DNA from 3 places in the Arthrobacter sp. EM1 genome. Region 3 is predicted to be linked to each of the others. Evidence: riboswitches for the same ligand, from Rfam matches in the RefSeq annotation. Region 3 holds a riboswitch; each other region holds the start of a gene.

Region 1 (9,661 bases), 1.1 Mb from region 3:
GATTCGCCTTCAAGCCGGCCGCGTAGCGGGGAAAGAACCACGGCGATGAGATGAGGAAATGGAACACGGCAGACAACGCCAGGAACGCCACTACTCCCAGACCCACGTTCACATCGAACAGAGTTACCCGCTCAGGCGGCAGCGGAACACCGGGAGGACCGCTGAGGTAGTCGGCCGTGACCGCGAAGGTGACCTGGCTGCCCAGCAGGGTCAGTACGTAGGCGAAGCCGAGGGCCTGCACCAGATGCAGGGAGCCGGCCACGATGTTGTATGCCCTCAGCCGGGAGATCTTCTGATCGGCAGTGCGTACTTTCCGTGCCATCAGGAACTCCTTCAGAGTGGATGAGGCAGACACTAGCAGGGACGCAGGCGCAGAGGAACCCGTCGAGCTGAAGGACACACCGCTGATGGGCTGCGCCGGCATCGATCCGGCCGGCAGTTCGGGCCTGTTTCCAGGCTGCCGGACCGCTGAGACGACGTCGGCCGGGGATTATGTAGCCCTGGGAACCTTAAAGTGCGTGAGCCTCGCGTCCTGGCCGTCCAGTTCGGCCCAGGACTTCTCCGTCTCCATAACGGTCAGCGCACTGGTGGGGTATCGCGTGGCGGCATCCATGTAGGCATCGTGGCTCGAGTCCCGGGACGCGAGGTGCATCGCGAGGTCCTGCACTCCGGGCATGTGCGAGATCACCATCAGGGTGGTAACGGTATCCGGGACGTGGTTGATGACTGTCAGCATCCGCGACGCCGAGGCGGCGTAAAGTCCGTGCTCAAGTTTCGGCGTCGGTGCCTTGTCGCCTAATTCGCTGCAAACCCAAGTGCAGGTCTGCCGCGTGCGCAGGGCGCTGGAGCAAAGAATAAAGTCCGGGACCACACCATGTTTCAGCAGCCACTTACCGGCCTGCGGAGCATCACGGTGACCGCGCTCTTCCAGCGGCCGGTCATGGTCCGCTACGCCGCCGGGCCAATCCGCCTTGGCATGGCGCATGATCACCAGCCGTTTGATGTGATGCGCGCTCATGGATCAATCCTAGTGCGGGGTATCACCCGGTCCGCTCAATCCGGAAACGCAAAAGCGCCCGCCCCGGTTCAAAGGACGGACGCTTTCGCGTGGGGCGTGTGGGCCCAACGCTAGATCGAGTACTCCGGTGCGGCCCAGACCACAACTTCCGGGTGCTCATAGAACCGGTAACCCTGGCCGCGGACCGTCCGCACCGTGTTGGCGAGGCGGCCGAGCTTGGAGCGCAGGCGGCGGATGTGGACGTCGATGGTCCGCTCGTTGGGCACTTCTTCGGCATTGCGCCACAGGCCCTCCAGCAATTCATCACGGCCTACGGTACGGGTGCCGTTCTCAACGAGGTAGTTGAGCAGCTCGAACTCCTTGAACGTAAGGTTCAGGGATTCGCCGTCGAGTGCCACTTCACGGCGGGCAAGGTCGATCAGCACACCGGACGGGCGCGGATCCTGCGGCTGCTGCAGGCGGGCGCTCTCGGACCGCTGGCGGGAGCCCACTGTGGGGTCGCCGAAGGTGGAACGGACGACGTCGAGGGCGGAGCCCGGCGCGCTGGCCGGTGCGACGGCGACGGCGGCGTAGCTTTCGGCACCGGATACCAGCGACTGGGCGTAGGCCCGGATTTCCTGGGCCAGCTTGGCAATGGAGGTGCCGGCAGCCGCTGCTGTCTCCTCATCGATACCCATGTAGAGCACAAAACCCCGGGCGACGTTGTCAACCGGGACGGGGCGGAGGGGGCTGCCGCCGGCAGGGGCAATCACGGGCGTCGGCGCAGTGGCCGGTGCCGGCGGAACAGCCCGGAGCTGTCCATAGGAGTTGGGGTTGTAGCCCTGGGGTGCAAAACCCGGAGTGGGGAAGCTGTTTCCGGAGCCGGCGGGCGCGAAGGATGCCCTGTCGCCGAAGCCTTGGCGAATACCGGAGGTCTGGCCGGCTTTGCCGGCGTTACGGACGGAGATGTGGACGTATCCGGATGCAACTGACATGGATTGCTTACCTCAATGTGAATGGCCGTCATCGCGGCTCGAATGCTACTTTTCCCCGCAATGAATACTGGGGAGGGGCGCCCGACACTGGGCTGGGGCGAATGCCTAGAAACCTTTGGGGTGTAAAGGTTAGGCGTGCATTCGACAACAGCGCTTCCCTGCGTCAGCGGGTGCGCTGATCCAGGAAACTGCGGCTGCAGGTGCTGTTGAGTTCTTGTTCACAATTGAAGTGTGCAACGTAACAATGAAAACTTGCAAGTAACAAAGGCTCCTGGATTCCACATTCTGAGACGAATATCCACAATGTGGCGCGGATCACGCTTCGGCCAAGAGGGCGAGTCGAGCAACAGATTTTACGATCAGTAAGCAAATGCCGCCTTTTGCGAATCCTATTCGGCAAATCGAGACAACGAGCATGCATAATTCTTTGCTGGCGAGTTGAGTGACTACTGGGCCGCCACTCCACGCGGGGCTGCCGTCCCACCTGGTGGTCATCCTGCTGCCGGGAAGCGCCCGGACCCGGGATCACGCAGCTTGGCGACCGCCCAGCGGCTTATCTTGGCGACCGCATCAGCAGGACGCTGCCGTGGGCAGTCTCCTCTCCAGCTCGCTAGGGTGGGATTCACAGGTGCCGCACAGGATCACCAAAGGCGTAGCTAACCGGCAGATCGGAGAGTTGTCCCATGGCCACCTCGCACTCCATGACCAACAACCTCCCGCAGCTGAGCCATCCGGACGGCTCCCCCATCCGCGCCCTGGTAGTGGACGATGAACCGAGCCTCTCCGAGCTGATGAGCATGGGCCTGCGAATGGCGGGCTGGTCGGTGGCTGTCGCCGCCGACGGACCGGAGGCCATGAAGCTCGCCCGGGAATTCCGGCCCGACGTCCTGGTGCTCGACGTGATGCTGCCCGGGTTCGACGGCGTCGAGCTCCTCGGCAGGATCCGGGCCTTCGCGCCGGAGCTACCGGCCTTGTTCCTGACGGCAAAGGACGACGTCCAGGACCGCATCACCGGGCTGGCTGCCGGCGGCGACGACTACGTGACTAAGCCGTTCAGCATGGAGGAAGTGTTGCTCCGCCTGCACCGGCTGGTCCAGCGGTCCGGGGTGGCAGCAATGGATACGGCCGAACTCGTCGTCGGGGACCTTGTCTTGAACATCGACACACGGGAAGTGCGGCGCGCAGGTGACGAGCTCCACCTCACGGCCACCCAGTTCGAGCTGCTGCGCTACCTCATGGAGAACCCGAAACGGGTCGTCAGCAAAGCCCAAATCCTGGACCGTGTCTGGGACTACGACTTTGGCGGGCAGGCCAACATCGTGGAGCTCTACATCTCCTACCTCCGCAAAAAGGTCGACGCCGTCCACCCGCCAATGATCCACACGGTCCGCGGCGCCGGCTATGTCCTGAAGCCGGCGGACTGAATCGTGCCTGTCCGTTCCGGCAGGGCCGGCCCCGCCGGACCCGTGTGGCACACCCCTTCCAGCTGGCACCTGCGCACCCGGCTTGTTCTGGTTGCCATGGCCCTTCTGGTGGCGATCTGCGGTGCTGTCGGCCTAGTCAGTTACGCCTCGATGGATTCCTTCCTGACCAGGCAGCTCGACACACAACTCGCGCAAGCCGCGGACCGTGCCCGCGAGTTTGGCCGCACCGGCGGCCGCGCCGACCCCCTTGAGGCCCGGGGCCAGGGAATCGGGACCCTTAACGCCAGGATCGTGGCCGGCTCGGTACGCGGCGCCGGTTTCCTCGCCGAAGACGCCACCCGAAAGTCCCTGACCAGGGAGGACAACGCAGCTCTCCTGTCGCTCCCTGCGAGCAGCGAGCCGGTCAACCGATCTCTTTCCGCCGGGGCCTACCGGCTGGTAGCCTTCACGGCCCCGGACGGCGGCGTGATCGTGACCGGGCTGCCGCTCACCGAGAAATTGAACACGCTGGCCTCTTTGGTTTGGACTATGGTGCTTGTCTCTGCGGGCGGCCTTGTTGTCATTGGCCTCGCCGGCACGGCGTTGATTCGCCGCACCATGAAGCCGCTCGATCAGCTCTCCGAGGTGGCCACGAAAGTGTCCCGCCTCCCCCTCGACGCCGGAGAAGTCGGACTTGCCATGCGGGTGCCCGCATCCGCAGCACATCCCGGCACCGAGGTGGGCAGTGTTGGCCACGCCCTGAACCTGATGCTGGACAATGTATCCAACGCACTCGAAGCCCGGCAGAAGAGCGAAATGAAGGTCCGCCAGTTTGTCGCAGACGCCTCGCACGAGCTGCGCACACCCCTGACGGCGATCCGCGGGTACACCGAACTGATGCGGATGACCGAACACTTCACCCCAGACGGCGAGAAGTCCCTGGCCCGGGTGCAGAGCCAGTCCGAGCGGATGACCACCCTGGTGGAGGATCTGCTCCTGCTTGCCCGGCTGGACGAGGGCCGGCCGCTCCGCCTCAGCGACGTGGACCTCACCCAGCTGGCCATCGAGACGGTGAGCGACGAAAAAGTGATGGCACCGGACCGGGTATGGCACTTGGAGCTCCCAGCGGAGCCGGTGGTGGTCCGCGGCGACACGACCCAGCTCCACCAGGTTCTGGCCAACCTGCTCTCCAACGCACGCAAGCACACTGGAACCGGCACCACCGTGGTGACAGCTGTGCAGCGGGCTCCCGACGGCACCGCCGTGATGACCGTAACGGACAACGGCCCCGGGATCGCCCCGGAGTTCGTGGACCGGGTCTTTTCGAGGTTTACGCGCGCGGATGCGTCGCGCAGGAATCCTGCAACCGGTACAACGCCGGTATCCGGCCGGCCGCGCCCGCTCGTGCCGCTGCGCGCACACCGGCTGCCGTCCGCACCGGGTGCGGACTCACCCCTCGCCGCCGCGGCTGCCGGCCCGGCCCGAACTGCCGCGTCGTCTGAGGGCACCAGCGGGCTGGGATTGTCAATTGTGCAGTCGATTGTCGAAGCCCATGGCGGCACTGTCAGCGTAACGTCGGTGCCGGGCCGGACCGAGTTCACCGTTCGGCTGCCGGACGCTCCGGCCGAGGACCGGACACCCCGCCGCTCCAGCTAATCCGCGAAGCAATCCGCCGCGCCGAACCCGCCGCTCCTGTTATCGAAATGTGACATTGGCGTTCCGGTCCTGTACCGTTTTTAGCGTGCGGTCATCACTCGGACCGCATATCCGGATGCACGCCAAACTCTGCCGCCTCCCGGATTCCGCTGGATTAGGCAGAGGCGGGGGACCCAGAGTTCCCGGGCATTTCTGCACATTGCGCCCTTGGGGTGAAGCCGTCACGTGAGATTCCGTGCGGCCGGGTGACCTCATCCGAACCCGACAGCTAACTCCGCAGGCGTTGAGAGGCGACCATGACTGAATTCACGGTACAAACACGCCCTGAGGGCGATGTAAAGAGGCGCTCCAAGCCGTCGCGACACCGCGCCGAGCCCGCCAAACCGGCGTCGGCCCTGTCCCGGTTCACCACCGGCCTGGGCTCCACCGGCCGCCGGGCGGCAGTTGTCGCAGCGGCGTGTGCAGTGCTCGTGGGAGCCGGCGCCGCCGGCCAAGCGTCGGAGACAGCCACCCGCAACGCCAGCAGCGCCAGCAGCGCCACAAAATCGGCAGTCAGCGCGGATCCGCTGCAGCACCTCGACTTTGAACGCGTCCTGGTGGCGAACCAGACCGTCAGCCCGCCGGCCGATACCCCGGCCCCGGTCGCCGAGGTTAAGCCTGCCGAGTTACCGGCCCCCGCCGCCGCACCGGCGCCGGAGCCCGCGCCGGTTCCTGTTGCCGTTGACGATCCCGCCGGAGCGCAGGCTTATGCGGCCAGCCAACTGGGTGCCCACGGCTGGGACGCCGGCCAGATGCAGTGCCTGGTCAAACTCTGGACCAAGGAGTCTGACTGGAAGACTACTGCCACCAACCCGAGCAGCGGCGCCTACGGCGTGGTTCAGTCCCTCCCGGCCGAGAAGATGGCCAGCGCAGGCGCCGACTACCTCACGAATTACCGGACGCAGATCAACTGGGGACTGAACTACGTCCAGGAACGCTACGGCTCACCGTGCGGGGCGCTGAACTTCCACTACGCGAACAACTGGTACTGAGCTGCGGCGGAGGCACCGGCCCTTCGAAACGGGGCCACGGTTTCACAGCCGGAAAGAGATGATGCTGCGGCCGGCGTCGTCGACCCCGACCTCGCACAAGACGGCTGAGTAATCGGCGATGCGCAGCACGCCGTCGGGCAGTTCGCCGGGGTTCGGGCCTACCGCCACCGTCCGCATCCCGGCAGCCAGGCCGGCGGCGATGCCGGCCGGCGCGTCCTCGAAAACCACAGCGTCCGCCGGGTCCACTCCGAGCAGTTCGGCCGCGCGCAGGTAGCCTTCCGGGTGTGGCTTACCGCGGCCGACGAGATCTGCTGTCACGGCGGTGGCGGGCAAGGCAAGACCGGCGGCGGCCATCCGAATGTCTGCCAGCAGCCGGTCCGCCGATGTCACCAGGGCGACGGCGTCCGCCGGCAGCAGGCGCAGCAACCCGGCAGCGCCCGGCAATGCCACGATGCCGGCAGTCCTGGCGCGTTCCATGGCACCCAGTTCCGCGGTGAGGGCCGCGACGTCGGCTCCCGCCGGCGCGAAGCGCCGCACCGTGTCCGCTGCCTGAACGCCATGGGAGGTGCGCAGGATCTCGGCAAGGTCCAGACCATAGCGGGCAGCAAACTCCCCCCAGACCTGTTCCACCGCTGCGGTGGAATCAACGAGAGTCCCGTCCATGTCAAAAAGCACCGCCCGGACGGTGAAGGCGGTCGGAAGCGCGGTGCCGGTAACTGAAGTCATCGTCCCATCTTGCCGCGTACCAACCGGATGTTCCGGATCCCTTGGCTGTCCGGAGCCGGTTGACCGTGCCGTGAGCTGTTGCACCGCCCACTTGTTGCCGTCGGGATCGGCAAAGTAGAGGAAATGTCCCCAGTCCTGGACATCGACGCCGCTGCCGTCCACGCCGTTGTCCTTGAGCTGCTTGTGGGCGGCCTGAATGTCGCTGACCACGAGTTGCAGGGTCGGTGCCGTACCCGGCGGTGCATCGCTGGGGCCCTCACCGAACGCGATCGAGCAGCCCGAGCCCGGCATCGGATACGGGAACTAAAATGAGTTCGAGTTTCCAGTCCATGGGCTCAGGCCAGTCCCGTGTTGAGTTTCCCGGCAGGCCGGGCCCCCACTGGTGGGAAGGTCCGCCGCGCCGGTGTTGCTGCCGGGCGCTGGCTCAGCCGGCCACACCGTAGAGACGGTCGCCGGCGTCGCCCAGACCCGGGACGATATAGGACTTCTCGTTGAGCTTCTCGTCGATCGAAGCAAGCACGATCGTGACGTTGGCGTCAGCCAGCTCTTCTTCCAGCTTCGCCAGGCCTTCCGGCGCGGCCAGCAGGCAGATGCAGGTGACATCGGAGGCGCCGCGCTTGAAGAGGAACTTGATGGCCTCGCGCAACGTCCCGCCGGTGGCAAGCATGGGGTCCAGGACGAAGATCTGCCGGTCCGTGAGGTCCTCGGGGAGGCGCTCGGCGTACGTGATGATGTCCAGGGTTTCTTCGTCGCGGGCCATGCCCAGGAAACCGACCTCAGCGGTGGGGACCAGCTTGGTCATGCCCTCGAGCATGCCGAGGCCGGCTCGCAGGATGGGGACAACCAACGGAGTCGGTTTGGTGAAGGCGGTGCCAACTGTGGTGCTGACCGGCGTCTCGATGGTCACCGGTTGGGTGCGGACATCGCGGGTGGCCTCATACGCCAGGAGCGTGACGAGCTCCTCGGTGAGCTGGCGGAAGACCGGGGACGGGGTGTTTTTGTCCCGCAGAACGGTGAGTTTATGGGCGACCAGCGGGTGGTCCACAACGAAAGTGCGCATGGGTCAAAACTATCACCCGGCGGATGGGGTCCTGCCCGTGGGACCGGGGGCGCCGGCGTCGCGCTCCTCACCCGCAGTGCTGCCGCCGGTGGCGTCGGCGTTAAGGTGGACCTCGTTGTCAAACGTCGGGGCTGGACCGGCCTGTTCGCGGTGCCGCAGGACGTGGAAGAGCCGGTGGGCCAGGATCACTATCCCGACCCATGCCAGGCCCAGAATCCAGCCGAAGATTACATCGGTCATCCAGTGGTGGCCCAGATAGACCCGGCTCATTCCCATCGCGAAGATGAAGACCGCGCCGGCCGCTATCAGGCCCACCCGGGCGATGGTGCGTGTGATCTGCAGGCATGCGAGGTACACCACCAGGCCGATCACCACAGTGGTATTGAGCGTGTGGCCGCTGGGGAACGACGGCGATGACTCATAAGGCGGCACGGCGTCGGTGTGGTCCGGGCGGGTCCGGCCGATCAGTTTCTTGCCGATGGCGGTTGCCGTCACAGAGACCGCGGCGGCGCCTCCGATCAGGATCAGCGGCCGCCAGGTCCGGCTGGCCCAGATGAGCGCCGCCGTAAGCAGGCTGGCCAGGATGGGCATCCCGATCCCGCCGCCGATATTGGTGAATCCCGTGACGAACGAGTCGAGGGCGGGACTGCGCAACTGTTCCATCATCCCGAGGGTGGGCTTGTCCAGGTTGGCCAGGCCGGCGTCGTCCACCACGTTGTCGTAGACCTCGGCGCTTAGCAGGGCCAGGACCAGCACCACCACACCGCCGATCAGCATCGTGGCCCACAGCGCCGCGTAGGGCACCACCCATTTACCCCAACGGCGGGTCAACCAGCGCTCTGTCCCGGTCTTCACGGTTTCTCCCGAATGTCGTGCCGGGCAGCCGGGCTGCACAGCTTGCTTACTGTCGAAACTATCATTGAGCCATGACTTCCCCGCACCCCCGCCATGCCGATTGGATGGGCCTGGCCCTTGAGGACGCTCGTGCCGCACTGGCCACTGCGGACGTACCGATCGGCGCCGTTGTCATCGGTCCGGACGGTACGGTGCTCGGCCGCGGCCGCAATGAACGCGAGGCCCTCGGGGACCCGACGGCGCACGCCGAGATGGTAGCCATCCGGGCGGCTGCCGCGCGGCTGCAGGAGCCTGATTCGCGGGGCCGGAACGGCGGGGACGGCTGGCGTTTGGCGGACTGCACCCTGGTGGTGACCCTGGAGCCTTGCGCCATGTGTGCCGGGGCCGTGGTGTTGGCCCGGATTCCGCGCGTGGTATTCGGAGCGTGGGACGAGAAGGCCGGGGCCGCCGGCTCCGTCTTCGACATCCTCCGCGAGCGCCGGCTCAACCACTGGGTGGAAGTGTATGGCGGGATCAGGGAGTCCGAAAGTGCGGCGCTGCTGCGGGATTTTTTTGCCGGGCACCGCGGCAGCTAAGCCCGGCCGGGTCCTCTTCACCGCTTCCGCACACTAGCTGGAGCCGGTTGCGGCTGCCGCCAGGCCGTCGATGCGCTTTTGCCGGGTGGCCGGCGAGTCGAGGCTGAAGGCGCGAAAGTCGCCCAAGTCCGCACGGATCCACTCCTGAACTTCGGCGATCCGCCGGATCACGGCAGCCGTAGGCCGGTGGAACAGCCACGGCACGATCCGTTCCTTCCCGGGATCGTACTGCCAGAGTCCGATGATCCGGCCCCGGTCGAAAATCGGGTGATCCGGAAGGTCCGCCTGAAGGGCAAGCGAACCCCTTGTTATCAGGTGCCGGTCCTCCTCGGCCAGCATTTCCGCCGCGTTGCGCCGCAAGAG
Region 2 (9,661 bases), 730 kb from region 3:
TACCTCGGTGCTCTCCAAAAGCCTGGCCGCCCGGAGCGGAGCGCACGTCAGCGGGAACCAGGAAATGGGTGCCCTCGGCATGGCGAATCTGGCCAGCGGCCTCTTCGGCGGATTCCCAATCAGCGGCAGCACCTCGCGGACGCCCATCGCCCTCGAAGCCGGCGCCAAGAGTCCGTTGGGCGGAGTCTTTGCCGCCGTTCTCGTGGCGCTGTTTATGGTCCTGGCGCCCGGCGTCACATCGTACCTGCCCGCACCCGTGCTGGCAGGTGTGGTTGTGGTCGCCGCGGCGTCGATCTTCGACGTCCGAACGCTGCTGCGGTTGCTCAAGATGAGCCGGACCGAGGCCGCACTGCTGGTTGCCACGTTCCTGGGCGTCGCCTTTGTGGGGGTGCTGGAGGGGATTGTTGTCGCCATCGGCCTGTCCCTGATCGCCTTTGTCCTGCGCGCACTGGACCCCTACCGAACCGAACTGGGCAGCGTGCCGGACGTTCCCGGCTACCACGACCTGAGCCGGCATCCCGAGGGCCACCGGGTCCCCGGCCTGGTCATCGTCCGCTTCGATGCGCCGCTGTTCTTCGCCAATGGGGCCGTCTTCACCGATCACATCAGGATGCTCGTCGCCGGCACGACCCACCCCGTGCACTGGGTGATTGTCGCGTCGGAGGCCATCACAGGCCTGGACACCACAGCACTGGATGACCTTGTGGCGCTCGACGACGAGCTCGCGAGGGGCGGGATCAGCCTGGTCTTCGCCGAGATGAAGGGTCCCATCAAGGACCGGCTGATCCGGTTTGGGGCCAGCAGCCGGTTTGGCCCGGAACACTTCTACCCCACCGTCTCCAACGCGGTGCGAAGCTACAAGGCAGCCTTCGGCCTAGAGTAGGGCAGGGCCTCAGTCCTGCAACGTGATCACGTCGATCGTGCCGTCCGGCCTGACCGTCACGAGTACACGGCGTCCGCTCACGCCCTGGAGTTCACCGACCTGCCCGATGGCGTGGGTGCGGGCCCGCCGTCATGGTGCCTTTAGGCCCCACCCCGCCCTGACCTGCTGTTTCGCCGTCGGATTCCCTTGAGGATAAGCCAGCCGGCGACGGCAGCCAAGGCAGCGTAGGCGGCAACGTTGAAAAAGCGGGAGTACTCGTCAATGAGCCGGTACTGCGCCCCGAGCAGTGCCCCCAGCCCGATTAGCAGCGCGTTCCAGATTCCGCTCCCCGCAACCGTGAACGCGCTGAAGGTGCCGAGGTGCATCCGCCCGGCGCCGGCAGGCAACGAGATCAGGCTTCGAACGCCCGGCAGCAGCCTGCCGAAAAAAACCGCGGACTTTCCATGACGGCTGAACCAGTCTGCGGCTTTTTCACAGTCTTCCCGGTCCATCAGCGGGACCCTCGACAACCACCGAATGGACCGCTCCAGCCCCAGCCGCGCCCCCAGCCAATACAGCAGCAAGGAGCCAAGGTAGGCACCCAGGGTACTGGTGCCCAGCACGAGAGCCATGTTTATGCTCCCCTGCCGCGTGAGGAACCCCGCCAGCGGAAGGATGACCTCGCTGGGAATGGGCGGGAAGACCGTCTCCGCCAGGGTAAAGAGTCCCACACCCCATTCACCAAGGGCGTCAACTGCGCGCGCGGCTAGACCGGCCAGGCCACCCACCCCGTCGACGCCATCGACAGCAGGCACTACGCTCGGGAAATGGGAATCGTTCGGAAAATACGTGCTGTCCTCGCTCTCGTGTTGATCGGACTGGCGGGGACCGGTCCGGCGGCACAGGCCGTTACCGCTTCCGACATCGTTGTGGAGGACAAGGCGGGCGTACTTGACCAAAAAACCCTCCTGCCTGCAATCCGGCAGATTGATTTCTACCAGCCCACCAAGGTGGCCGTCTACACCTACAGTGGTGCGGCGTCGGATAACCTCAACGAGGAAGTCCTGCGCTTCGCCCGGTCCGAACATCCGGAATGGATCAGCGAGGACGGGCAAAAATGGGCGAACGGGCTCTATATCTTCGCCCTGGACCCGGTGGGCCGGCATGTTGGCACGTACATGGGCGAGGACCGGAAGGTCTCGCTGGATCAGCGCGAGGACATCCAGAACGCTACCAAGGAGCTCTTTCGCGATGCCCAGTGGACAACCGGCACCATCGCCGGCATCCAGCGCGGCGCCGAACTGATCAACCAGCCCTGGTACCGGTCCACAGCCTTCCTCGTCGCGGCCTGGGGTGCCGCGGCTGCCGCCGTGGCCGGCGCCGCGACCTGGCTGATCGTGCGGTGGCGGACCAGGCTCAGCAGCCGCAAGGAACAGGCTCGCGGCGACGCGAGCTACGCCAGCGTCAGCATGGACCTCCAGGTCACCGAACTGAACGCCGGCACCATCCCGGAAGCGTCCCGCTACGGCAGTACAGTGCTGGAAAAGCACCGGACCTTTATGGCGAAGTACCGCACGGCCACCGGTCTCTCCAACCAGGTCCATTCCTTGTCCGCCAGGGACCTCAGCCGCCGGCCGAACCTGAAACTGATCCGCAGCTACGCCGACGCCGCCGCCGAATTGGATGCCCTCGACGACGTTATCGCCGACACCAATGCCCTGCTCAATCGTGGCTCCGTGTGGGCGCCTGCCTGGGACCGGCAGCTCGCTCCGTTCCGCGCCGACCTCGCGGCAATTGAACAGATGCTCAGCAAGCGCAACGCCGGGGGCAACACGGCGACCGCAGCGGCCCTGCGTTCGTTCCGGGACACAAGCCACCGCGATATCGAAAGGTGGACGGCGGAACTCGCGGACGGAACCATCAGCCCTGAGACGGCCCTGGACCGGCTGCGGGACGCACGCACCCAGCTCTCCGAGCTGCTCAGGGACCACGCGGATACCGTCATCGCCGGCTACGCCAAAAACGAAAAGGAAGCCAACCTGATGCGCAAGGAAATGGAAAGCGCCCAGGCCGGCAGCAAAGCCAAGTACGGGCGTACCTACGAGCCCAGCATCCTTGGCACCGTGTACCCGGCCTACTACTTCTTCTCCGTTCCCACTTTCAACTCCGGTTTCAACACCGGTGTCAGCAGCGTCGGAAGCGCCCGCGGCGGCGGCGGCACCACCGGCTACGGCGCAAGCGGCGGAAGCTTCTCCGGGTCCGGCAGTTCATCCAGCTTCTAACGGTTCGGCCGGAATTGACCCTACCGGAGAGCCGAACTGCGGCGTACGCTCGAACTCCCGGGGTGCCGGGCAGCGAAGGAGTGATGCAATGCACAAAGTCATTCTGATGTTTCAGGTATCCCTGGACGGATTCATCGAGGGGCCGGGGCAGGACCTGAGCTGGCATCGGGTCGATGAAGAACTGCACCAACATTTTAACGAAGAGCTCCGCGGCATGGGAGCGTTTCTAGACGGCCGCGTGACGTACGAGATGATGGCCGAGTACTGGCCCACGGCCGCCCAGGACCCGTCCAGCACGGCCCCGGAGATCGAGTTCGCCGGGATCTGGCGGGACATGCCCAAGGTCGTCTACTCCAGGACCTTGTCGAAGGCCGGCTGGAATACGCAGGTGGTGCGCGAGGTCGTTCCCGGGGACGTGAGGCGGCTCAGGGAACACTCGGATGGCGACCTTGCGCTGGGCGGTGCAGAGCTCGCGGCGGCCTTCAGGCGGCTGGGGCTGATCGATGAGTACCGGATCTATGTGCACCCGGTCCTGCTTGGCCGGGGCAAGCCTTTGTTTCAGGCGGCCGATGACATCACGGCGCTCCGACTGCTGGAGAGCCGTACGTTCGGCAGCGGGGTGGTGTTGCTGCGGTATTCCCCGGAGCCTGCCTCCGGGCAGACCGAAGGCCGGTGATCCGCTGCCCCCAAGGCAACCGATCGACCGGCCTTCAGTACAGTGCCTGCGGTTGTGCTAGCCGGCGCGGACGAACGTTATGGGCCCCGTGGCGGTCAGCCAGGACAGCGGGTGGGCCATGGTGGCGTTGACACCGTTCATGCCGCCGCTGATGGCCTGGCCGTTGCCGGCGTAGATGGCAACGTGGCCGGACTGGACAATGATGTCTCCGGGCTGGGGGTCGCCGACTACCTTCCCGTAGTTCATAAAGCCCATCGGACCAATGTCACCAACCGGGATGCCGGCAGCGTTCAGGGCCTTCTCGACCATCGCGGTGCAGTCCTGCGTGATGCCGACCTGGCCGTACGCCACGGCCAGAAGGGTGGCATTGACCCCGCCGGCAGCCGGGGCAGCAACAGGAGCCGCTGCCGGCGCAGGTGCAGCCTGGACGTTGACAGTAGCCTTCGCGGCGGCAGGGGCGGCAGGGGCGGCAGGGGCGGCAGGGGCGGCCGCACGGGCCGGTGCTGCGGGGGCCGCCGGGGCCGCGACGGGCTGGGGTGCCTCGACCACTGGCGCCGGGGCAGTCTCAACGACGGGGCGTTCGAAGGTGATCTGTACAGCCGAGTCCGCCATAACCGGGGCGGCGACCGCGCCCTTGACATCGACGGAACTCGCGGGTGCGGAGTCGCGCTGGGCTGGCACGTCCGCTGCATTGGCGGCCATCGCGCCGCTGAAAACCATTCCGGAAGCGGCGGCGAAGACTGCGGCCTGACGGCCGATGGTGCGGCGGGTACTGCGAAGATCGTCGCGGTTGGGCGCGTGAGTGTTGCTGAAAGTCATTAGTTGAGCCTCTCCCAATGCCTGCGGGGTGAGCTGTCGGATTCGGATGGGAGGCACCCGGCCGCACGCGGACCCGATCATGTCGGGCCGTGCGGCTTCACCCCAAGACCCCTGGAGAACAGCGGGCCAAAAGTGGTTTCCCCGTCTCTGCCGGACGTTGCTGCGAGTTATCCCCGCGCCGCGGCAGAGTTAGGCAATCGGCTGGGGAGAGCCCGTCTCGGAGACAACAGGCACCTAACAAAGATAACGGAATGATCACAACATGTCACGTTGCGGTAACGGCGGACCGGGCTGCGGGGGCCCGCCGGCCCTTCCCGCACGCGGTCACAGGCATAGGATGTTGCCAACACCGTCCCCCGAAGCAGAGGCCCGAAAATGACCACTCCCCACGCCGCCCGGCCCGCTGTGGCAATCTGCCAGCTCAGTAACCAGCCGTTGGCGGACTTCAGTGTCAACACCGAACTGCTGGTCCTGGAAAACGGGGAAGTCCACGTTTCGACGTGGGACGCCGAGCCACGCGACGGCGGCTTCGATGTCCGCGTCCTGAATGACCGTGTGGATACCCTCGGCTTTATGGTGATCACGGATTGGGAGTTCTTCGACGAAAAGGCCTACGCCGTTGTGGAGCGCCGACCGGGCCACTCAGGGTAGCTTGCCGGCCGGGACGTCCGGGTCAGAACTCCAGCTCCGGCCGGTGCCGTTCCATCTCGGCGAGCATCAGGGCCACCGCGACGTCGGTGACCGCACTCTCGCCGTCCTGACCCGACTCCGCTCGGGGTGGCCGCGCCAGCGCCGATCGGGCGTGACGCACGAACCGGGGCCAGTCCCCTGCGCCGGTGCGGAGTGCGCGCAGCGGTGACAGCAGGGCCGCGCGGCGCAGCCAGCCGTCGGGATCCCGAATCCAACGGTCCAGGACACTGTCGGCGCGTACCCTGCCGACGACGTCGAGCCCGGCGATCAGGGGACCAACGACGTCGATGGCCAGCGGATCAACCAAGGCGCCCAGCCGGGCACTCCGCACAAATCCCTCGATCCGGGTCAGGTCCGTATTGGTCAGCACGCCCACTTTTGACTGCAGCAGCACAACGGCGGCGAGGCGGCGTTCAAAGACCGGCACGTCCCACAGCTCGGAGCCCAGGGCGGTGATGTCATCATGGGTCAGTCCTGGATGGCGGCGGAGGGTGTCACGGACGGTTCCGCGGACGGCTCCGACCGATGCACCGTAGTACCGGTGATTGCTGCCGTGCCTGGCCTCAGCGTCCTCGGCTCGGCTCCACGAGGACTCGCGCTGGAGGGCCGCGTCAATAGCATCACCCGCATAGCTCATGGGGATATTCTCCCGCAGACCCTGGGCTGTTGATGATCCGGACCGCCAGGGCGAGCCAACGGGCCCCGCTGCTCAGGACTCCTTGGGCCGGACAACGAGCACAGGGCAGGGCGCGTGATTGATGATCTGTGTTGCCACCGATCCCAGGTGCAGCCCGGGGAATCCGCCGTGACCACGGGCCCCCACGATAACGAGGTCGGCAGCCTTGGCGGCGTCGAGCAATGCAGACGCCGCCGAATCGCCGTGAACGACTTCTCCACTGGCTGCCACGCCCTGGCTTTCAGCAGTCTCCAGGGCAGCAGCCTGCAACGTCTCGGCTGCGCGTCGGGGGGAGTCCTCTGCCACAACTTCGCCGGCGGCCGTTTCCAAAAGTGCCGGGTACCAGGCGAGCGGGGGCTTGCTCCAGGCGGTGATGAGGCGAATCCGGCCATTGCGGCGCTTTGCCTCATCCACGGCCCAGTTCAGTGCACTGTCCGAGTTCTCTGAGCCGTCAAAACCAACCACAATGACAAACGGGCCTGTACTGGTCATGTCTTTTCCATTCTCTAGATTCAGTGGGCGAGGTGGGCGAGTCGGTCGTGGCGGGAGCGAAAGCCGGTGCCAGTGGCCTAGACCTCGACGGCGGGTTTCGGCCCCTTCGCAAAGGCTGCCTGGCCCACGTGCTGGAGGCAATCGGCAAGGGTGCTGACCAGCCGCGCCCCAAGGGTGACGGGCGGGTCCCAGCGGGTATCGACAATGCGGTCGAAGTCCTTGTCGCCGAGGGATTCCAGGAACTGCACGGTCTGCTTGTGAACCGCTTCATAGTATTCCGCCAGGAGCTCCGGGGAGGCTTTCACCGCGTCGACCTGGTCCGAAGTATGGCGGTATCCGGTGTCTTTGGCAGCCAAGGGCAGATCAAAACGATCCGCAAACCCCTCCGCAATCCAGACCTGTTCCAGTCCTGCCGCAGCGGCGAGTTGCGCGTCCTCCACCCGGCTGAGATGCCAGATCAGCCAAGCCATCGAGTTTCCGGTGCCCGCTGGCCGACGGAGGAGGGCCGTACCGTCACACCCGTCAAGGGTGTCTGCCACGGTTTCACGGAGCCGGCCGAAGGCGTCCAGCAGCAGTTCGTTGGGTTTCATCGAGTCCCCTCATCGAGTAGCGTCGCTCCGCCCCATGCTTGCACGGAGAACACTCCCCCGGATAGGGCCGAATCGATCCTAAGTCCGGCCTGATCTTCGATCCTGCGTCCCGCCTTCAGCACACGCCTTCAGCACACCGCCTTCAGCACACGCCGTCAGCACACCTCCGCCGTGCGAACGTATTCAGGAGAGCAGCGCCTGCACCGTCACGTAGCTTGCGACCAGCAGAACCAGGACGCCGAAACTTCGCTTCAGGACTTTGTCCGGGATCCTGGTCCCGAGCCTGCCGGCAAGGAGGGACGTGACCATGGCCGCGCCGGCGAAGGCGGACGTCACGGCCCAGTCGATCTGCAGGTCCCCGAGGTGTGCAGCAAAGCCGGCCACCGAGTTGATCACGATGATCACCAGTGAGGTGCCAACGGTCACAGCCATCGGCAGGCCCAGGACAAGGGTCAGGGCGGGGACGATCAGGAAGCCGCCCCCCACTCCGAGGAGACCGGTCAGGAACCCCACGACGGCACCGGTGGCGATTGCCTTGGGCAGGCAGCTGCGCCAGTTGACGCCTCCGCCGGGCAAGGCGCAGGAACCGCCGGACGCCTTGGACGGAAGCATCATCCGGATCCCGGCGAGGACCATAATGGCGGCGAAGGCGAGCAGCAAAACCTTCGGGTCGAGGAGCCGGTTAACGAAAGCACCAAGATACGCGGTAGCCGTGCCGGCTGCGCCGATGATAAGAGCCAGCCGCCAGTTCACACCGCCCCGCAGCCGGGGCAACACCGCGACGGCGGAGGATGCTCCGACCACAACCAGCGACGTCGGGATTGCCGCACTCAGCGGCAGCCCCACCCCGTAGACGAGGGCGGGGACGGCCAGGATGGACCCGCCGCCGCCAACCAAGCCCAGCAGGCCGCCGACGATCAGTCCGAACGCCGCCGCGGTGATGATCACGCCTTGATGCCCAGGTTCTGCAGCGCCTGGTGTGCGGTGGGCTCATTGACCGAACGGTTCCAGGGCATCTTGGAAAGCATCTGGCCCATGGCGCAGCTGTTGGTCGCAGCCGAGAACGTCAGCCCGGCGCCAATGCCGCCGGCGAGCAGGCCCAGTTTCGGCGAGAGGAACCTGCTGCCCACCACACTGGCCAAGACCAGGGATCCGGCTGTCATCCGGACCTGGCGTTCCATGGCCCAGGTGCTTTTGCCCTTGACTACGTTGCCGCCGGCGGCAGCGAAGGCAGGAACCCCGCCGGCCAGCACGCTGGCGCTGCCCAGGCCAACGGCGTCGAGGTACTTTCGGGCCTGTTCGGCCCGGCTTCCGGACTGGCACACCAGGACCACGCGGGTGCCCATCTTGGTGGCAAACTCTTCAGTATGTTCACTGAGCATGGGCAGCGGAACATGGTAAGAGCCCTTGATATGCAAGGAATCAAACTCGGCGCCGCTGCGAACATCGATCACCATCAGGTCATCGTGGTTGTCCTCCCAGTCCTTCAGGGTGGACGCGTCAATGGTCTGCGGCGCGGGGCGGGCTGAGGCGGTGTTGGGTGCGATAGTCATAATCTCTTTCGGTCTGGCTTGGGCGGTTCCGGCGGTTGGGCGCGGAAGCGGAGGGTGGCCTGGCAGCTCAAAACTGGGAACGATGCCCCGGCACACCCGTAAGGGGTCAGCCTGTGGGGAGTCCGGCCGCGGTCCAGTCCAGCATCCCGCCGGTCATTGTGAAGGAAGTAAAGCCGGCCGCTGCCAACTGCTCGGCGGCGGCTTCGCTACGCCGGCCACTGCGGCAGACGGCAACCACACGGCGGGATTTGTCCAACTCCCCCAGCCGGGCCGGCAATTCACCCAGTGGGATGTGCTTGGCTCCGGCGATCATGCCGGATGCAACTTCATCGGCCTCGCGAACATCCACAATCTGGATGTCGCTGTCCTTCTGGAGGTGGTCGCTAAGCTGCTGGGAGGTCATGTCCATGGGGTTGCACCTTTCGGGATGCTGGTACGGCTACGTGGCGAATCCGGCCCTATACAACATACCCCTCGGGGTATGTGGTTTCAAATTTCAGGCCCGGGTCCGGGCCGATCCCCTCGGCATCGACGTCCCGGGAGGCGCCGGCACCTCAGGCCAGGCGCAGGAACAATCCTCGTATTTCCTCAAGTGTGAGTTGCTGGCCCGCCGCGCCGTCGGGAGTTGTTGCCTCAGGTTCAGGCGGCGCCCCGGCGAGGCACTCGCCCATCGCTGCCGAAATGAGCTCGAAACCCGCCTTGTCCAAGGCGCCGCGGACAGCCGAGAGCTGGGTGACTACACTCCCGCAATCGGGCCCGGACTCGACGGCGGCAATCAGGGCTGCGAGCTGCCCGTGGGCCCTTTTGAGCCGGTTGACAGTCCGGCGCCGGCCGGCATTATTGCCCGGGGTTGGCGCCGGAACGCTGGCTACCGAGGACATGCTCAATCACTTCCGCGGCGATATAACACAGGGCCATATGAAACGGGGTGACCATTGCGGTACCACTCAGTAATGCCGCCCAGGACGTTTACCGCGTCGTAGCCCTGCTCCACCAGGTGCGCTGTGGCCCGCGCACTGCG
Region 3 (9,661 bases):
GTCTGGGCAGCTTCGCGGCGCTCAGTTTCGGGTTCACCGGCGTCTACAGCCACGACCTGCGCTGGGTCTTCACCCTTAAGATCACCTCATACCTGTTCATCGTCCCGCTCCTGGTCACCGCGGGCAAACCACTGACCCTTGCCAGGGAAACGCTGGGACCGGCCGGGGCGCGACGGCTCCGGATATTCCTGGGGCACCCGGTGATGCGTTCGCTGAGCAACACCGTCGTGGCCGCGCTGCTGGGTCTGGGAATGTTCGCCCTCTTCCTGACCCCCCTGTTCCATCCCCTAAGAACCGAACCCCTCTGGGACCTCGTCCTGACCGTTCTGGTGCCCCTAACAGGGATGCTGATGGTGGTGCCGATCATCGAAGACCAGTCGGCCAAGGCCGTCAGCGCGCTGATCATCGTCGAATTCATCTACGTGTTCATCGAACTCGTCGCCGATGCCGTGCCCGGGATCCTGATGAGGATCAGTCCACAAATCCTGGACGGGGCAACCCAGGCCCTCACCGGGCATCAGGGCTGGCTTCCCGGACCGCTGCGGGACCAGCAGCTCGCCGGAGACCTGCTGTGGTTCCTGGCCGAAATCGTCGATGTGCCCCTGATCATCCTGATGTTCGTCAGGTTCGCCCGCAGCGACCGGAACGAGGCGACCTCCTTCGACAGCCTCACCAACGAACAGCTCGAGGCGCTGAACCGCGAACACCTCAGTGGTCCGCACGCACCCCGCAGCTGGCGCGATGCGTAGGGCCCTCTGCGCCCCGATTGTCCGGGGAACCGCGGAAAGCCCGCTCAGATGAACGCGGCGGGATTGACCGTCTGGCCGTTGACCATAACCTCGAAATGGAGGTGGCATCCGGTGGAGTTCCCGGTCGTCCCCACACCGGCGATCAGCGCGCCCGCGGTTACGACCTGCCCGACGGAGACACCGATGCTCGCCAGGTGGTTATACGTGGATTTCAAGCCGTTGCCGTGGTCCACAACGATCCTGTTTCCGCCGCCGTACTGGCTCCAACCCGCCTCGAGCACCGTTCCAGCACCGGCGGCGAAGACCGCGGTGGAACACGGCCCGGTTAAGTCGATCCCGGTATGCCACTCACCGGATGCCCCGGTCAGCGGGTTGACCCTGAGACCAAAGGGGGAACTGACATTCACGGAGGACAACGGAGCCCGCAACCCCGTGCCTGGAACGGACGCCGGAGCCGGGCCAGCCCCCGGACCGGTCGTTATCGGAGCCCCGGCCGACTGGGCGATTGGTGCAGGTGAAGCCTTCGGTGCTGGTAAGGAGCGGACGGCGGGCCGTTCAAAGGCGAGGCCGGCGCCTGCGGCCGCCGTGACCGCTGGCTGTTCAGCTGCCGTTGCCGAGGCGGCCGGGCGTTCCCGGGCGGCGTTCAGGCGGTCCGGATCGGCCTGCGCTGCGGAGAGCACCGTCATGGCAATCAGCCCCGTGACTGTCGCGGCGGCGCCAAATCGCTGCCCACGACTTCCCCAGACGGCGGGCGGAAGGACGGCTGCCCTGCGGCGGCGCTTGGCGGGTGAGGACGCGGCAACAGCGCGGCGGCGACCGTGTATACGGTGGGAAGGCAAAACGCGAGTCCTCTCGGCGCCGGCGAAGTTAGCTGTCGGATTCGGACGAGTGTGCTGTCCGGCCCGCTCCGCCAGCCGCCGCCGCACAGGCGTGTACTCACAGAGCCGGCTCAACCCCAAGGCGCACGATGGCGCCGTTGGTGAGTCCTCCGCCCCCGCCAGAAGACTGAAAGTTCATGGACCGCCGGCGGGGCGTGGCGAAGCGGCCTCACGCATACCCGTGAGGGGTATGTATTGCGTCAACCCTATCCGACCTGGCCTCGAAGTTACAATTCCGTTATCAAAGGATAGTCATGCATAAACCAAGCCGCCGGACACCGCCGGCCCCCGCTCCCCGGGCCCTTGAGGCATTGCCGGGTTTCTCCCGGCGCCGCCTTCTTTCATCAGCTCTTCTGGGCGCACTGGCCGCCCCGGTGCTCGTAGGATGCGCCTCCGGGGACCCCCTCGCCCAGCAGGCCAAAGCCGGTGACAACAAAAACTACATCGCCGGGGACGGCTCCGTGACCGAATACGCCGACGCCGAGCGGAAACCACCGGTGGTAGTAACCGGCGAACAGTACGACGGAACGGTCGTTAACTCCGGTGACTGGGCCGGAAAAGTGATCGTCCTGAACTTCTGGTACGCCGCGTGCGCCCCGTGCCGGCTCGAAGCTCCCCGGCTGGAAGCACTCTGGAACGAGTTCCAACCACAGAATGTCCTCTTCTACGGCGTGAACGTCCGCGACGAGGAAGCCGCCGCTGTCGCCTTCGAGCGGACCTTCGGAATCACCTACCCCAGCATGCAGGACAAAAACGGGGGCATCCTGCTGGCCATGACCCAGTACGTACCGCCGCAGGCCGTCCCGACCACCCTCGTCCTCGACAAACAGGGACGGGTCGCCGCCAGGATCCTCGGCCTGGCCGATCAAAGCATCCTCAAATCCCTCATCGCCGCCGCCGTGGCCGGCGGCTAGCCCGGAATCGTTTGCTCCAGGAATGCGGGGGAAGGAAGCGCGTGGGAGATCGGCAGGTCCTGGTGAAGATGTCCGAGTTAGCGGGTCGTTGGCCTCCAAGTGCCGCAGAGTTATTGTGGAGGCGGCGGCCGGCCCCAGCCCGCCGCTCACGTCACCACCAGCGACAGGAGAAGCACAATGAGCCATCACATCAGTGCGATGCTTGAGGCCCACCCGACGGAGCCGGGCTCCATCGAGAGGAACAAACTCGCCGAATGCATCACTGCATGCTTTCAATGTGCCCAGGCCTGTACGGCCTGCGCTGACGCCTGCCTGGGCGAGCACATGGTCGCGGATCTGATCACTTGCATCCGCACGGATCTGGACTGCGCTGACATCTGTGGCGCGACCGGCAGCGTCCTGTCCCGCCAGACAGGAACCAACGAGGGCATCCTCCGAGCGGTTCTTGAGGCCTGCCGTGCTGCCTGCGGCGCCTGCGCCGACGAATGCGAGCGGCACGCGGACATGCACGAGCACTGCAGGATCTGCGCCGAGGCGTGCCGTCGGTGCGAAGCCGCCTGCACAGAACTCCTGGCAGCCCTGGCCTGAGCATCACCGATACGCGCAGAAGTCCGAAAGCATGGCAACCCGCGGGTCTGAACTTTGCGCCCACGACAGATCCGGTCGGAACTTCACCTTCAGCCCGGACAAGGCCAGCGATGCCCGGACAGGGCCGGAGATGAACAAGACTAGCCAGTTCCGGTGTCCCGGTGGTGTTTCCGTGGCCAAATTCGGCTGCCCAAACGTTGGTCTGGAGTAACGCCTGCGCTGGCGGCGTTCACCGGGTGAAGCCCTTAGTCTGCGGTGTCGCCGGCATCTCCGGCGTCACTGAGCTGCCCGCGGTAGCGAACACGCCGGATCCGCCGTGTCATGGACACCATAAGCAGAATGACGGCGGTGACCATGAAGGCCGTCATCACGAAGCCAAGAAGCCCGGGCGTAATCTGGTCAGCAGTCAAGCCAGCACGAAGGCCCCCATCGCCCGGGGACGGCGACGGCGACACAGTCAGGACCGTGAGTCCGCGGGCCAGGAACACGGCCATCAATCTCGACCCCACAGCAGATTGTCTCCCGATGCCGGGTCATGCCAAAAAGCAGGAGCGGGTTGGCGGCGTGTGCGGGTACTTCCAGAGCCGGTGCTCATGACGGAGTGTCCTTGTCGGTTGTAGAGACGTGAATCAGGATCCTGGCTTGTCCCGCTGTCGCCTCCCGGAGAGCCAGCTGGGTTGGGCTCCGGGCATACGGAAACAATACCGGTCAGCCGGCGTGAGCGAGGACGACACAGACAGCGCTACTTCGTTACTGCATCGTAGATGCGCGCCCGCGGGTTCAAAACGGATATGTAGCCTGTCGGCTTACCGCCCGTTCCATGTAGCACTGCCGACCGGAAACGATGGAAGACTCCCCTAGCAACCCCCCGGCGTGTCAGCAGGCACCATTTGCCGGACTGACGCAAAGGTCCCGTATTCTGGGTCGGGTCCCCTGCTGCGAAGGTCATCAAGCATGCGTTCCATCTCCGGAGTTACACCGGGTCCGTCTTCCCTTCCGTCGCTCGGCCCCCGCCGCGTCAGGTTCGCCGTCCGCGTCTTGGCGGCCGGCCTCCTGTTCAGTGCTTTGGGTGGCACGGGGGCGCAGGCTGAAAATCTGCAGGACACGCAGTCTCAGCTGGAGGATCAGGCGGCACAAGTCCAGGAATCGTTGGAGTTCGTGGACTCCTCGCTCGTTGCCACCGCTTCGCAGCTTGCCACCTACCAAGCCCGGAGGCCCGCGGCAGAACAGACGGTCGCCGAAGCGCAGTCCCGGGTGGCAGCCGCGGCCCGTGAAGTCGATGCATATACCCTGCGCATATCCGCCGCCGAACAGACACTGGCCGACATAGACCGCGAACTGGGACAAAGCCGGAAGGCGATGGCGGAGAGTCATAAGATGGTAGGACAGATAGCCACCGATGCCTACAAGCGCGGAGGGGTACCCCAAGACCTCAGCCTCTTCTTCGGCACCGGCGACCTGGCAGAAGCCGCGGACAGTATCAGCCACACCGAACAGGCCCTGAAGGCCCAGAATGCTGCTGTCTCCGAAATCCGGGACAAGAGATCGGTGGATGAGAACTCCCAGAACAGGCTCTCAGCAGTGCGCCAGGAAATTGCGAACCTGAAGCAGCAAGCCGAGACGGCCCTGAAAGCTGAGCAGGCCGCCCGGGCCAAAGCCACCGCCGCCAAAGAAGACCTCGATCAGCTGATTACATCGTCAACGGCATCGGCACAGGATCTAGCCGCCAAGAAACCTCAGATCATGGCCGAACTGGCGTCCGTCAAAGCCCAGCAGCAGGTCATCGCGGCTCAAATTGCCGAAAACCAACGCCGCGAACGCGAAGCCTGGCTGGCCGAACAGGCAGCGCAGGCGCAGGCGCTAGCCCAGGCCCCGAAGGGCCAGAACCCCGCCCAGCCGCAGGCTCCAGCTCCAGGGAATGCTTCATCGTTCGGAATCAGCCGCCCTTTTGGCGCGGGAGTTCCGATCACGTCCGGCTTTGGCTGGCGTGCCACTCCTCCGGGGACGATCGATTTCCTGGGCACGGGCAGTTATCTCCACTCCGGTATTGATTTCGGTGTGGGTTGCGGCACGCCGGTCTATGCTGCGGCCGCCGGAACCGTCACGACTGCCGGCTGGACCAACGGCGGCGGCGGCTTCACCGTCATGGTTTCCCACGGCGTAGTCCAAGGCAACGCACTCACCACGATCCTGTACCACAACAGCAGCGTCACTGTATCGGCCGGGCAGAGGGTGGACAAGGGCCAACTCATTGCCTACTCGGGCAGCAGCGGAAATTCCACGGGATGCCACGCTCACTTCGAAACGTGGCTCAATGGATCGCCTGTGGACCCGCTGGGCCTTCTCTGACCCGTCCCGTGCCCAAAAGCAGCGTTGGCCGGAGACAGCCGGTGACTCACATGCGTGGAGGCCCGGCCGGGCGCTGAAGCGGTGTGCAGGAGCGGCTTGTAAACTGAGGAACATGCCGCTGCCGAAAACCCCGCTCTTCGACCGAGCGGCGACGTCCGGCGGAATCCCGAAGTTCATGGCAGTCAGCATCACAGCCGGCGTCCTCGCCGGGCTGTTCATCGTGGAGGCGGCGATGTGCCGCGTCGAACGGCGGGGGAATGTGGGTGCGGGCCTGACCTGATGTCGGCAGACCCGGACGCGTCATAGGCTATATCTGTGAAAACCGGAGACATCTGGGTCACGGATCCGGCGACCCTGCGCGACGTGGTCCTGGACCGGGGAGCGGTGCACGCGCTGCTCGGAGATTGTACCCCTCTGGAACAGGTGTGGATCCTTTCCCTGCTGGGGCGGGACGAGGAAGCAGTTGCCGCCGGCCTGGCCCTGCTGGCCGCCTCCCCGGACCGGCTCCGGCCGCTGCTCGTACTCGCCAAGACTTATCAGCGCCAGTACCGCTGGCACGATGCGGCGAGACTGCAGGAAGGGGCCCTGCGGCTGACCCGCACGCCTGCTGCAGAAGCCCTCGTCCGCCACCACATCGGCAGACGGCTCTTCGATGAAGCCCGGTACCGTGATGCCGCGGCCGAATTTGAGTGGGCCCAGGATCTCTACCGGGCCGCCGGCCGGGAGCGCCTCGCACGCGACTCCGCGCGGGCCATGGACCGCGCACGCGAAGTTTATGCGCAAGCCGCATTTCCGGACGGCCAGCAAGTGTGAGGATCCGCGGGGGGGGCTGCACCCGGTAAGGCTACCCACGCCGGTAAAGCCCACCCCTGCACGGCCTTTTGCTAAGTTCCAGTCCTCTGATTCACCGGTGGATCCGGGCCCGACAATCCACGCTGTCACGTCGCAACTTCCACTGTCGATTCTTTGCGCGGAACTGAGTTACGCAACGTTCTGAGTATGTAAATCTGATCGGGACCCACTAGGACCGGCTTCAACTGTCGTATTTGCATCTTATGGGCCCGGTCCACGGTGCCCTGTTCGTCGCCTACGTTCTTCTGACCCTATTCCTGTGGCGCAAAAATGGGTGGACCGGCCAGCTGCTGGCCATTGTTCTTATCGATTCGGTGCTGCCGACGGGCGGTTTTTGGGTTGCCAGACGAGCGGATCTGGACGCACGGAGGGTCCCCGTACCGATCCCGTGACTCAGCCAACCCCTGGGTCGTTCGGCAGGCCTCAGCGGGGAAACGTGCACGCTCAGGTCTCTGGCAGGCCGCCCAGGGCGATGTAGATCGGCGGTTGAAATGGCTTGTTCTCTCGCCGGTTTTCGTTAAGGTCGTCTGTAGTGCAGGTATCGAGCGTGCAAATCAGGGATCGGCCGAGTGCCGGTTGCCGGCCGGGCCGAAAATCGTTTCGCAGGCATCCGTAGGCCATCCCGGGAGCGGGATGGCCTACGGGTTCCCCAGACGAAGACGTGTGGGCGGGCGTGCTAACTAAATCCTTCGGCACTTCACCACTGGCTGGAGGCTGGAGGATTCCGCGGGGTGAAGGTCAACGCCGGGACGCACACTCGTGTGACGCCTACAGTAGTCAGCGGGACGTGCGCGCCGGACGCCCGTACCCCGTGATCGACCTGATTCACAACTCCACAAAGGAAATTGAAAATGTCAACACTCACTGAATTCACGAAGACCAACCTGGATAAGCAAGGATTCGGAAATCTGGATGAGGCCGCCAAGTCTTGCTACGCGGGACCCTTACGATTCACACCGGCAGTGGGGACAGCTTTGATCATGGTCGGGTTGGCGTTGCAGTCGCCCGCTTTTCTTGGAGTGGGGGCAATCGTTCCGCTCACGGGGGCGATATTTCCCCGCGGCATGATTCTGGACCTGGTCTACAACCTCGGTGTTCGCCACCTGTTTCATGCGCCGGCTCTTCCGCCCACTCCGAGACCGCGACAGTTTTCGTACCTACTGTCCACCGTGCTCATTGCAGGTTCAGCCTTGTCTTTCTTCAACGGATTGTCAGTGTTGGGATTTGTGCTCGGAGGAATGGTCGCCCTCGGAGGCACAATCCTCACCACCACCCATTGGTGTCTCGGATCGTGGTTCTACAGACTATTCTTCAGTCGCGCGGCCGTTTGAGCTGCTGACCGGGCAGGTTCCGGGACGGGATGCCTGAAGCGCTCAAGGTGATGAACAGGTCGGTAGAAACGCCGAGGGTCACGTGCCTTCGCTGCCCGCCGCATTGGATTCGATGCTGTTCAGCGCTGCCCGCAGCCGGGAATCGGCGTCTGTGGCAACCTCGCGAATTGCCGGGCTGTCACTGAGTTGGACCATAGTCATCGGGTCGATGGCTTGAACGATTGGCTCGCTAACATTGGGGCCGCGGTCGATGAGATGCTCCCGTGGAAGCGGATGGACAACCGCGCGATCGCCATCGCCATTGCGCTGGCCGTGAAATTGCGTGGGCGTCCGTCCTCGCACTCTGATGATGGGGCTGCAAAGCTCCTATCAAGCACCTGGTCCAGCTTCCGAATCGCACGATCTGCCCAGCTCCCGACTGCGGCCGGGCCGAGGCCGTTGTCCTCTTCGCCATTCCTAGACCCCTCGTTCCGGTGTTTCAGTCGAGCCTTCGTGCGCTTTCCGCGGAACGTACGAGCTTCCCGCACGGGGCTAACTGACGGTGAGTTGGGTGTACATGCCGGCGGCGTAGTGGCCCGGGAGGTTGCAGACCAGTTCATAGCGTCCTGGCGGTAGTGTGAGGGTGACCCAGCCTGACGCGCCGGGAAGGATCCCCTGCCCGGTCCCCTCGGCGCAGGTGTTGGACGCTTCCCCGAGGCTGCCGGTCTCATCGATTTTGGCGTCCGCGCCGATCGGGCGGGTGCCGGGGATCTGGCTTTCGGGAAGGGGAAGGATGACGAGTTCGTGGCTGATGGTGCCTGCGTTGGTGGCCAGGAAGGACACCGTGCCGTGGGCCACGGTGTTTCGGTCTGCCGTCATCCGCATGGCGCCGCCCAACATGCCGTTTCGTGGGCCCATCATGGGCCCGCCCATGTTGGTTAGTGAAACGCTGATGACCGGCCCGGGAAGATTCGGCGCCACGCACCGGGCCCGGGACAGAAAACCGGTGCCCCCGGGATTCACAAGACCGCCCACGAGGCCCACCGCCACGAGGGACAGTGCGGTCAGAAGAATCACGGATGCGATTCCGAGGATGATCTGCCGCGGCGGCTCAACGAGTTCAATCCTGGTGCCTGAGCGCCGTGCGCCGGGCAGTGAACTCCTGCTCGTCGATTTCCCCGCGGGCGAAGCGCTCATTGAGAAGACGTTCGGCGTCGTGGTGCGGCGGCCGCTGTGCGGCCGGTCCCTCACCCGGATGGGGACGCCGGAGCAGGAGCACAACGACTGTCACCACCCCGCCCCAGAAAATCAGCATCAACACGGCCATGGCCACCCATGCGCCGATACCCCAGCCATTTCCGTCCCAGCCATACATCATGATCGAACCTCCTGTTGTGAAAACTACGTTGGGCCCGCTTCCCGGAACAGTGCCCAAAGGCCCGGCGGGTGTATGGCGGGTGTATACAGAATGCTTCAGGGGCCGGCGGCGGCAGCCATGCTCCGATGTGCACGCGGACACAATGATCTCTTTTTCGCGTCCCATGAGGCTCCGGTCCGGAGGGCGGCCGGGTCTCAGGCGGTTTGAAGCTCTTTCAGCGCCGCCCGGAGCCGGTCATCGGCTTCGCCGGCGACCAGGGCGACGGCCGGGGCGTCGCTGAGCTTGACCATTGTCTGCGGGTCGATCGTTTGGATGACGGTCTCGTCGGCGTCGCTGCCGCGCCGGATGACGACGTTGCACGGAAGGAGCAGGCCCATGTCCGGTTCCGCGGTGAGAGCGCGCTGGGCCAAGGCGGGATTGCAGACGCCCAGGATGAGGTAGTCGCCCAGGGCCTGTCCGCTCTCCTCCCCGAGCTTGGCCTCCAAGGTTGAGCGGACATCGATCTCGGAGAGGACCCCGAAGCCCTGGCCCTGGAGTGCCTCCCTGGTCCGGCGCACCGCTTCCTCGTACGGCAGGGCGACGGTGATGGTGTGTGCGTAGCTCATGGTTATGCTCCTTCATTGGGTTTCACGGTGAGTCAATG

Evidence for each region. A riboswitch is a leader RNA that binds a small molecule or an ion and turns the genes downstream of it on or off. The one in region 3 is predicted to bind cyclic di-AMP.
Region 1: linked by a shared signal. The riboswitch ahead of QI450_RS00970 (hypothetical protein) and the one ahead of QI450_RS05685 (M23 family metallopeptidase) in region 3 are both predicted to bind cyclic di-AMP.
Region 2: linked by a shared signal. The riboswitch ahead of QI450_RS09135 (hypothetical protein) and the one ahead of QI450_RS05685 (M23 family metallopeptidase) in region 3 are both predicted to bind cyclic di-AMP.

Annotation. Positions count from the first base shown of each region.
Region 1 is NZ_CP124836.1:195,609-205,269, reverse strand. It holds gene heR (heliorhodopsin HeR) at 1-322, opposite strand, end outside; gene QI450_RS00990 (histidine phosphatase family protein) at 491-1,018, opposite strand; gene QI450_RS00985 (winged helix-turn-helix domain-containing protein) at 1,129-1,992, opposite strand; gene QI450_RS00980 (response regulator transcription factor) at 2,676-3,416, shown strand; gene QI450_RS00975 (HAMP domain-containing sensor histidine kinase) at 3,420-5,051, shown strand; cyclic di-AMP (ydaO/yuaA leader) riboswitch at 5,162-5,348, shown strand; gene QI450_RS00970 (hypothetical protein) at 5,348-6,082, shown strand; gene QI450_RS00965 (HAD-IA family hydrolase) at 6,125-6,808, opposite strand; partial or broken gene QI450_RS18070 (VOC family protein) at 6,881-7,139, opposite strand; gene upp (uracil phosphoribosyltransferase) at 7,233-7,868, opposite strand; gene QI450_RS00955 (phosphatase PAP2 family protein) at 7,881-8,645, opposite strand; gene QI450_RS00950 (nucleoside deaminase) at 8,795-9,298, shown strand; gene QI450_RS00945 (crosslink repair DNA glycosylase YcaQ family protein) at 9,332-9,661, opposite strand, start outside.
Region 2 is NZ_CP124836.1:1,992,944-2,002,604, forward strand. It holds gene QI450_RS09115 (SulP family inorganic anion transporter) at 1-883, shown strand, start outside; gene QI450_RS09120 (DedA family protein) at 1,024-1,677, opposite strand; gene QI450_RS09125 (DUF5129 domain-containing protein) at 1,690-3,144, shown strand; gene QI450_RS09130 (dihydrofolate reductase family protein) at 3,233-3,820, shown strand; gene QI450_RS09135 (hypothetical protein) at 3,878-4,639, opposite strand; cyclic di-AMP (ydaO/yuaA leader) riboswitch at 4,644-4,842, opposite strand; gene QI450_RS09140 (hypothetical protein) at 5,015-5,290, shown strand; gene QI450_RS09145 (DNA alkylation repair protein) at 5,313-5,966, opposite strand; gene QI450_RS09150 (universal stress protein) at 6,039-6,497, opposite strand; gene QI450_RS09155 (DinB family protein) at 6,575-7,087, opposite strand; gene QI450_RS09160 (sulfite exporter TauE/SafE family protein) at 7,271-8,035, opposite strand; gene QI450_RS09165 (rhodanese-like domain-containing protein) at 8,032-8,640, opposite strand; gene QI450_RS09170 (rhodanese-like domain-containing protein) at 8,747-9,049, opposite strand; gene QI450_RS09175 (metal-sensitive transcriptional regulator) at 9,195-9,521, opposite strand; gene QI450_RS09180 (rhodanese-like domain-containing protein) at 9,524-9,661, opposite strand, start outside.
Region 3 is NZ_CP124836.1:1,263,296-1,272,956, reverse strand. It holds gene QI450_RS05690 (cytochrome c oxidase assembly protein) at 1-749, shown strand, start outside; gene QI450_RS05685 (M23 family metallopeptidase) at 794-1,588, opposite strand; cyclic di-AMP (ydaO/yuaA leader) riboswitch at 1,594-1,770, opposite strand; gene QI450_RS05680 (TlpA disulfide reductase family protein) at 1,882-2,541, shown strand; gene QI450_RS05675 (four-helix bundle copper-binding protein) at 2,719-3,129, shown strand; gene QI450_RS05670 (hypothetical protein) at 3,375-3,638, opposite strand; gene QI450_RS05665 (peptidoglycan DD-metalloendopeptidase family protein) at 4,084-5,478, shown strand; gene QI450_RS05660 (hypothetical protein) at 5,591-5,758, shown strand; gene QI450_RS05655 (hypothetical protein) at 5,794-6,291, shown strand; gene QI450_RS05650 (DUF4395 family protein) at 7,182-7,661, shown strand; gene QI450_RS05640 (sulfocyanin-like copper-binding protein) at 8,193-8,717, opposite strand; gene QI450_RS05635 (SHOCT domain-containing protein) at 8,761-9,018, opposite strand; gene QI450_RS05630 (DUF302 domain-containing protein) at 9,213-9,623, opposite strand.